One region of the Streptomyces sp. NPDC054863 genome, then DNA from elsewhere that is predicted to be linked to it. Evidence: riboswitches for the same ligand, from Rfam matches in the RefSeq annotation. Region 1 holds a riboswitch; the other holds the start of a gene.
The links. Region 1 has a riboswitch for glycine ahead of gcvP (aminomethyl-transferring glycine dehydrogenase). Riboswitches for the same ligand answer to the same signal wherever they lie in the genome.

Region 1 (4,304 bases):
GCCGCCGCAGAGCAGGCGGCGAAACCCAGCCTGCGCGGGAAACCGGTGGTCGTGGGCGGGCTGGGGCCCCGTGGGGTGGTCGCCACCGCTTCGTACGAGGCGAGACGCTTCGGGGTGCATTCGGCGATGCCGATGGCGCAGGCTCGCAGGCTCGCGCCGAACGCCGCCTACCTGGTGCCGCGCTTCTCGCTCTACCGGACGGTGAGCGAGCAGGTGATGGAGTTGCTGGGGCAGCTGTCGCCCCTCGTGGAGCCGCTCAGCATGGACGAGGCGTTCGTGGACCTGGAGGCGGGCGGGACGGCCGCCGACACCGAGTCCGCGCGGGAGGTCGGCGAGCGGCTGCGGGAGCGGATCAGGGAGGTCACCGGGCTGAGCGGGTCGGTGGGGCTCGCGGGCTCCAAAATGCTGGCCAAGATCGCGTCCGAGCAGGCCAAGCCGGACGGGCTGGTGCTGATAGCCCCGGGGACCGAGCGGGAGCTGCTCGCGCCCATGTCCGTGCGGATCCTGCCCGGGGTGGGACCCGCGACGGGGGATCACCTGCGGCGGGCCGGGATGACGACGGTGGCCGACCTCGCGGCGGCGGGCGAGGACGAGCTCGTACGGCTGCTGGGGAGGGCGCACGGGGCGTCGCTGTACCGGATGGCCCGGGGGATCGACGACCGGCCCGTGGTGGCGGAGCGGGACGCGAAGTCGGTGTCGGTCGAGGACACCTTTGACGTGGATCTGCACGACCGGGTGCGGGTGCGGTCCGAGGTGGAGCGCCTGGCGGAGCGGTGTGTGCAGCGGCTGCGGGCTGCGGGACGGTCGGGGCGGACCGTGGTGCTCAAGGTGCGGAGGTTCGACTTCTCGACGCTGACGCGGTCGGAGACGCTGCGAGGGCCGACGGACGACACCGGGGTCGTGCGGGAGGCGGCTGCACGGCTGCTGGAGGGTGTGGACACGACGGGTGGGGTGCGGCTGCTGGGCGTGGGGGTGACGGGGCTGGCGGACTTTACCCAGGAGGACCTTTTTGCGCAGGCGGCGCAGGCCGCGCAGGTTGCGCGGGAGTCGGGGGAGGGCGGGGAAATGGCGGCTGGGGTTGATGCGGGGGAGGGGGATTTGGGGCGTACCGGGTTGGCGGATTCTGCGGGGGAGGGTGTTGAGGAGGCAGGGGCGGAGGGGGAGAGGGCCGGGGGTGAGGCCGGGGGCGACGGGGGTGAGCCGGTTGCTGAGCGGCGGTGGCATGCGGGGCACGACGTGCGGCATGCGGAGTACGGCGCGGGGTGGGTGCAGGGCAGCGGGGTGGGGCGGGTGACGGTGCGGTTCGAGGAGCCGGGGTCGCCGGGTCCGGGGCGAGTGCGGACCTTCCGGGTGGACGATCCGGAGTTGGAGGTGGCGGAGCCGTTGCCGTTGGTGGGGGTGCCGGGGGACATGGGGCCTTAAGGAGGTGGGTGGGGCAGCCTGGGCCTTCGGCGGCGGAGGGCGATGGAGGGGCTGGGCGTCGGCGCGGGTGGGGAGCGTCGTGCGGGTGCGGGTGCGGGTGCGGGTGCGGGTGCGGGTGCGGGTGCGGGTGGTGGGGTGTGCGGGGGTGTGGGGGTGGGCGTGATGCGTGCGGGGGGTGGTGGGTCTGTGGTGCGGGTGGGGCGGGTGTGATGCGTGCGCGGTGCGGTGGGGGTGGTGGGTCTGTGGTGCGGGTGGGGCGATCGGGGTGTGGTCGGACCTGGATGAGCTGAAGGCGTACTGGCAGTGCGGTGCGGGTGGGGCGGGGGTGATGCGTGCGTGGTGCGGTGGGGTAGTGGTGATGGGGGGATGGGGCCGTGGGGTGGGGGTGGGTCTGTTCGGAGTGAGGGTGCAGGTGGGTCCGCCGGGTCCGTGAGCTCCCGCCATGCTCTCGGTTTCGGTTGAGGGGGCGGTCCCGTCAGGCTCTCGACCCCGTGCGGGTGGGGGAGATCGGGCTTGTCCCAGGTGGAACGCATGCCCGCAGCGTGGGGGTGCCGTGGGGGTGGCGGTCAGGATTCTCCGTTGGCCAGGGTGCCGAAGTCTTTGTCGGGGGTGGTGGGGGGCGGGGAGTTGAGGCCGTAGTGGTGGTAGAGCTGGAGTTCTTGTTCGGGGGAGAGGTGGCGGCCTACGCCGAAGTCCGGGGCGTCTCTGATCAGGGACTTTTCGAAGGGGATGCGAAGGGTGTTGCCCACGAGGCTGCTGGGTTCCAGGGGGACGAAGGCGTCGCGGGTGAAGAGACCGGTGCGGACGGCTGCCCACTCCGGGATGCCCGTGGCGTCGTCCAGGTAGACCTCGTCCACCGTTCCGATCTTGGTGCCGTTGCGGTCGAATGCTTTGCGGCCGATCAGGCTGCGCGGATCGATGTCGGTCTGCACGGTCGGTCCCTTCAACTGGTCGCAACTGCTGTGTGAACCCCGTAAAACATACGAAAGAGCAGAATTGAGAGCCTGGCCACTCGAGGGATTGCGGCGGGAGTGCGCTGGTAGGCTGGCCGATGGCTGCTGACCCTGTGCGGGAGAGTCCTCCGAGGTGGATTTCGGAGGCGCCGAAGGAGCAACTCCTCCCCGGAATCTCTCAGGCCCCTGTACCGCACGGACGAGGTCACTCTGGAAAGCAGGGCGGGTGGCGGGCACGGCACAGGCCGGTGCGTGATCCTTCCTCACCGACGGTGAAAGTCGGAGCTCCGTACGTGGTGCTCCGGTGAAGCTCTCAGGTTGAGATGACAGAGGGGGAGGCCGTCCGGGTACCCGTGCCGTGGTGCCCCTCGCAGGTCGTGTCAGACCAGGAGGCCTTCCGCAGATGACCGCCAACCGTCGTATTGCGCTCGCAGAGCTTGAGCGTGGAATCCCCTTTGAGCAGCGTCATATCGGACCTGATGGTGAAGCGCAGGCCAAGATGCTCGCGCAGGTCGGGTACGGGTCGCTGGACGAGCTGACCGCCGCTGCGGTGCCTGACGCGATCAAGAACGCCGAGGCGCTGGGCCTGCCGGACGCGCGGACCGAGGCCGAGGTGCTGGCCGAGCTGCGCATGCTCGCCGACCGCAACCAGGTGCTGGCCCCGATGATCGGTCTCGGGTACTACGGGACGTTCACTCCGCCCGTCATCCTGCGGAACGTGATGGAGAACCCGGCCTGGTACACGGCTTACACGCCCTACCAGCCGGAGATCTCGCAGGGCCGCCTTGAAGCGCTGCTCAACTTCCAGACCATGGTGGCCGAGCTGACCGGGCTGCCGACGTCGGGCGCTTCGCTGCTCGACGAGGGCACCGCGGCGGCCGAGGCCATGTCGCTGGCGCGGCGGGTCGGCAAGGTCAAGAAGGGAGTGTTCCTCGTCGATGCGGAAACGCTTCCGCAGACCATTGCCGTGATTCAGACACGGGCCGAGCCGACGGGTGTGGAGGTTGTCGTCGCCGACCTCGCGGGAGGAATCCCGGCCGAGCTCGCCGAGCGCGGTGTGTTCGGTCTGCTGCTGCAGTACCCGGGCGCCTCCGGTGTCGTACGGGACATCAAGCCGGTCATCGACCAGGCGCACGAGCTGGGCGCCATCGTCACCGTCGCCGCGGATCTGCTGGCGCTGACGCTGCTGACCTCGCCGGGTGAGCTGGGCGCCGACATCGCCGTCGGTACGACGCAGCGATTCGGTGTGCCGATGGGCTTCGGCGGACCGCACGCCGGGTTCATGGCCGTACGCGAGAAGTTCGCGCGCAGCCTGCCGGGGCGGCTCGTGGGCGTGTCCGTGGACGCGGACGGAAACAAGGCGTACCGGCTGGCGCTCCAGACGCGTGAGCAGCACATCCGCCGCGAGAAGGCGACCAGCAACATCTGTACGGCGCAGGTGCTGCTGGCCGTCATGGCCGGGATGTACGCCGTCTACCACGGCCCCGAGGGGCTCAAGGGGATCGCGCGGCGGACGCACCGCTACGCGTCGATCCTCGCCGAGGGGCTGCGGGCCGGTGGCGTCGAGGTCGTGCACGGGGAGTACTTCGACACGCTGACCGTACGAGTGCCGGGCAAGGCCGCCGAGGTCGTCGCCGCCGCGCGGGACCACGGGGTCAATGTGCGGCTGGTGGACGCAGACCTGGTGTCCGTGGCGTGCGACGAGACCACTGCTCGGGCCCAAGTGACCGCGGTCTGGGCCGCGTTCGGGGTCCAGGGCGACATCGAGGCGCTGGACGCGGCGGTCGGCGAGGCGCTGCCCGAGGCCCTGCTGCGCACCGACGACTTCCTGACCCACCCGGTCTTCCACCAGCACCGCTCCGAGACGGCCATGCTGCGCTACCTGCGCAGGCTCGCCGACCGCGACTACGCGCTGGACCGCGGCATGAT
Region 2 (4,304 bases), on a different contig from region 1:
GGGGGATCCGGCGGTGCCGTGCCACAGCAGCATCCACAGCCGGCCGTCCGAGAGGGCGTGCAGCAGCGCCTCGTACGCGTCGAACCGCCCGGGCGTCACCTGGCGCAGCATGTGCTCGACCTGTCCGGCCGCCGCGGTGCCTGACGCGCTCACCCTGGGTCCCGCCCCTCTTCGATCCACCGAGTCCACCGTGTCGACCAATCCGCCCCCGTGTGGCGAGGTCATCAAACCAGCTTAAGCGGCACTGGTGACACCGCGTCGGTGTCGGTTTCGACAGTCTCCCCGAAGGACCGGGGTTCCGTGTTCCCGTGTGCTGATCCCAGGCGATTCCGGGCGGATCCCGGTGCCCTGTGAACGGTTCCCGGTGCTCCCCCGGGCGGATCTCAGTGTTCGCGTTGGTAGAAGGGCCGTGCCCGCTCCAGCATCCAGACGGCCACCGGGTCCTGCTGCGCCATGTCGAGCAGCAGCAGGTGCACCGGCCACGGCACCGACTCGCGGCCGAGCGCCCGGCCGAGCGCGTCCATCGGCGCGTTGCGGTCGGCGCCCTCCCAGGACGACAGCTGTACGCCGACGAACAGGACGGGGTCTTCGCCCTCGATGCTGGCCAGCGCGCGGCGGGCGGTGACGACCACGCCGCTCTGCTGGAACTCGCCCGCGGCGGCGGCGAGGAAGTCGACCGGCTCCTCCTGCCAGTCCGGCTCGAACAGCCGCACCCGGCCGCCGGTCGCGGGCCCGTCCAGCGGCGTGCGCCCGGTCCTGCACAGTTCGGCGACGGCGGGCGGCGGCAGCGGTGCGCCGACGTTGCCGCCCGGGTTCACGACGATGCCCAGCTGCGGCGGCAGCCCGCGCGCGAACTCCACGGCGGGCGCGACGGCGAACGCCATGTGGCCGCCCACGCACTGCAGGAACTGCTGTTCGGAGCTGAAGACGGGGACGTACGCCTGTCCGTCGATCTCCGTGGTGGGCAGGTCGAGCGGTCCCCGGTCGGGGCCGCCGCCGTTCGGCAGCGGGATCCACAGGGGGCTGCGGCCGATCGTCTCGACGAGACGGGCGCCGGCGGCGGGGCTGCCGAGCGAGGCGGCCAGCACCTCTTCGAGCTCGTTCCCCGGCCAGCCGCTGCCGTGTCCCGGATCCACGCCGGGGCCGGGGGCCTGACCCGCACCGTGGCCTTCTCCCGGACCCACGCCGGGGCCGGGGACCTGGCCCACGCCGTGGCCGGGGACCTGGCCCACACCGTGGCCTTCTCCCGGACCCACGCCGGGCCCGGGGACTTGGCCCACGCCCGGGCCCACGCCGTGGCCGGAGGCCTGGCCCATGCCCGGACCCATGCCTTCCGCGTCGTACTGCCCCGTCGTCTCCGGAATGTCCACGGACTGCTCCTTCTCGCTGCTCCCGCCCTGCGCAACGACCCTATCGCCGGGCCCGTCCCCGGACGGCAAGGGCCCGTACACCGGCCCCAGCCCACCCACCTCGGGCCCCATCCCGCTCACCCGGCCCCAGCCCTGCTCGCCCCGGCCCCAAGCCCGCTCCCCCGAGCCCAGAGCCCGCTCACTCCAGGCCGAGCCCGCTCACTCCAGGCCGAGCCCGCTCACTCCAGGCCCAGCCCGCTCACTCCAGGCCCAGCCCCTCACCCCGCACTCAGCCCGCCTCGAAGCCGATCTCCCGCAGCGCCCCCGCCGCCTCCCGGTCCAGGAGCACCGCCGATGCGCACCCGGCGGGCAGCCGCTCGCCCTCGGCGTCACGGACCAGCGTGCCGACGGCCCGCCGGTGCCGTGCGAAGGCGTAACCGGAGACTCCCCGTCCGCGCTCGCGCTGGCCGTCCCTGGCCACCTCGGGCGTCACGTCGAGCAGGACCAGCCGCAGCCCGCGTCCGCGTCTGCGCGCCTCGCGCGCCAGCCAGCGCCGCACCCACGCCTGCGTACCGCAGTCGTGCACGACCACGCTCTCGCCCGAGCGCAGCGCCTGCCGCAGCCCGGCGTAGTGGGCGATCCGCACCAGCGGGCGGTAGAGGGCGTACGGCAGTGCGCGCGGCATTCTCAGGTCCCAGCGCTCCCGCACGTCCTGCGAATCGATGGTGCGGACCCCCGCCACCGCCTTGCGGATCAGGGTGGACTTCCCGCTGCCCGGCAGCCCGGACACGACCACCACGTCCCCCGCGGCGAACGTCAGCAGGCGCGGACTCCTCCCGGCCCGCTCCCGCAGATCGCGCACGACCGGCACGGGCCCCACCGCCCTCACGCCCGCCGTCACCCCCGGACCTGGCTTCGCCGCCACGCCTGCCGTAGCGGCACATGCACTGGACTGCTGCAACGTCCTCACCCCTCCCCCTGTGGGTACGACTCACCCTTGCCCAAGAAGTGTAAAGAAAAGGTAATGCGGGACAAGCGATTTGCCGACCGGAGGGGGCGTGCAATGATGTGCGCGCCAGGCAGCCCCTGCGCACACCCAACTTCACAACGGCCGTATGAATCCGCGCGGGAGAGTCCGGGACACCAGTGCCCCGGACGCCGAAGGAGCAAGCTCCTCCCTTGAATCTCTCAGGCCCCGTACCGCGCGGGCGAGGCAGATCTGAAAAGCGGGTCACCCCCTGTCACGGGCGGTGACCCCACCCAAGGTGCAAGCCGGTCGCAGTTGCCCCGGCGAACCTCTCAGGTTCCGATGACAGATGGGGAGGACAGTCCTCGTCGTCATGCCCTGGGAGTCTTCAGTCATGAGCACCGCACCCCGTCTCACTGCCCTCGATGCCCTGCACCGCTCGCTCGGTGCGACCATGACCGACTTCGCGGGCTGGGACATGCCGCTGCGGTACGCCTCCGAGCGCGACGAGCACAACGCCGTACGCACCAGGGCCGGCCTCTTCGACCTCTCCCACATGGGCGAGATCACGGTGACCGGCCCGCAGGCCGTCGACCTCCTCAACTTCGCCCTCGTCGGCAACATCGGCACCGTCGGCCTCGGCCGCGCCCGGTACACGATGATCTGCCAGGAGGACGGCGGCATCGTCGACGACCTGATCGTCTACCGCCTGGGCGAGACCGAGTACATGGTGGTCGCCAACGCCGGCAACGCCCAGGTCGTCCTGGACGCCCTCGTCACCCGCTCCGAGGGCTTCGACGCCGTCGTACGCGACGACCGCGACGCGTACGCGCTGATCGCCGTGCAGGGCCCCGAGTCCCCCGGCATCCTCAAGTCCGTCACGGACGCCGACCTCGACGGCCTGAAGTACTACGCGGGCCTGCCCGGCACCGTCGCCGGTGTCCCGGCACTGATCGCCCGTACCGGCTACACCGGCGAGGACGGCTTCGAGCTCTTCGTCGAGCCGATCCACGCGGAGGCGCTGTGGCAGGCACTGACCGAGGCGGGCGCGGGCGTCGGCCTCATCCCGTGCGGCCTGTCCTGCCGCGACACGCTCCGCCTGGAGGCGGGCATGCCGCTGTACGGCAACGAGCTGACGACGAAGCTCACCCCCTTCGACGCCGGTCTCGGCCGGGTCGTCAAGTTCGAGAAGGAAGGCGACTTCGTCGGGCGTACGTCCCTGGAGGCAGCCGCCGCGCGCGCCGAGAGCGCCCCGCCGCGCAAGCTCGTCGGCCTGATCGCCGAGGGCCGCCGGGTCCCGCGCTCCGGCTACCAGGTCGTCCACGAGGGCAAGGTCGTGGGCGAGGTGACCTCCGGTGCCCCGTCCCCCACCCTCGGCAGGCCGATCGCGATGGCGTACGTCGACGCGGCCCTCGCCGCGCCCGGCACGGCGGGCGTCGGCGTCGACATCCGCGGCAGCCACGAGCCGTACGAAGTCGTCGCCCTGCCGTTCTACAAGCGCCAGAAGTGACGCTCCACAAGCACCACAGGTGAGGCTCCACACGCACCAGAAGTGACGAACGCCGCATCCTCAGGGGCGTACCCCCGTCTCATCTGTCAAGACCCCGTTCCTCAGCACTCCCCCGCATCCAGGAGAATTCAGCCATGAGCAACCCCCAGCAGCTGCGTTACAGCAAGGAGCACGAGTGGCTCGCGACGTCCGAGGACGGCGTCGCGACGGTCGGCATCACGGAGTTCGCGGCCAACGCACTCGGTGACGTCGTCTTCGCCCAGCTCCCCGAGGTCGGCGACACGGTCACCGCGGGCGAGACCTGTGGCGAGCTGGAGTCGACGAAGTCCGTCAGCGACCTGTACGCCCCGGTGACCGGTGAGGTCGTCGAGGCCAACCAGGCCGTCGTGGAGGACCCGTCGCTGGTGAACTCCGCTCCCTTCGAGGGCGGCTGGCTGTTCAAGGTGCGCATCACGGAAGAGCCGTCCGACCTGCTCTC

Region 2: it holds a riboswitch for glycine, as region 1 does, so the genes downstream of both, gcvT (glycine cleavage system aminomethyltransferase GcvT) here and gcvP (aminomethyl-transferring glycine dehydrogenase) in region 1, are expected to answer to the same signal.

What each region holds. Positions count from the first base shown of each region.
Region 1 is NZ_JBSGZD010000251.1:5,499-9,802, reverse strand. It holds gene ACWGIG_RS30535 (DNA polymerase IV) at 1-1,422, shown strand, start outside; gene ACWGIG_RS30530 (PRC-barrel domain-containing protein) at 1,989-2,354, opposite strand; glycine riboswitch at 2,482-2,579, shown strand; gene gcvP (aminomethyl-transferring glycine dehydrogenase) at 2,779-4,304, shown strand, end outside.
Region 2 is NZ_JBSGZD010000102.1:3,060-7,363, reverse strand. It holds gene ACWGIG_RS19545 (enhanced serine sensitivity protein SseB C-terminal domain-containing protein) at 1-153, opposite strand, end outside; gene ACWGIG_RS19540 (enhanced serine sensitivity protein SseB) at 384-1,136, opposite strand; gene ACWGIG_RS19535 (AAA family ATPase) at 1,639-2,319, opposite strand; glycine riboswitch at 2,466-2,562, shown strand; glycine riboswitch at 2,563-2,675, shown strand; gene gcvT (glycine cleavage system aminomethyltransferase GcvT) at 2,711-3,826, shown strand; gene gcvH (glycine cleavage system protein GcvH) at 3,961-4,304, shown strand, end outside.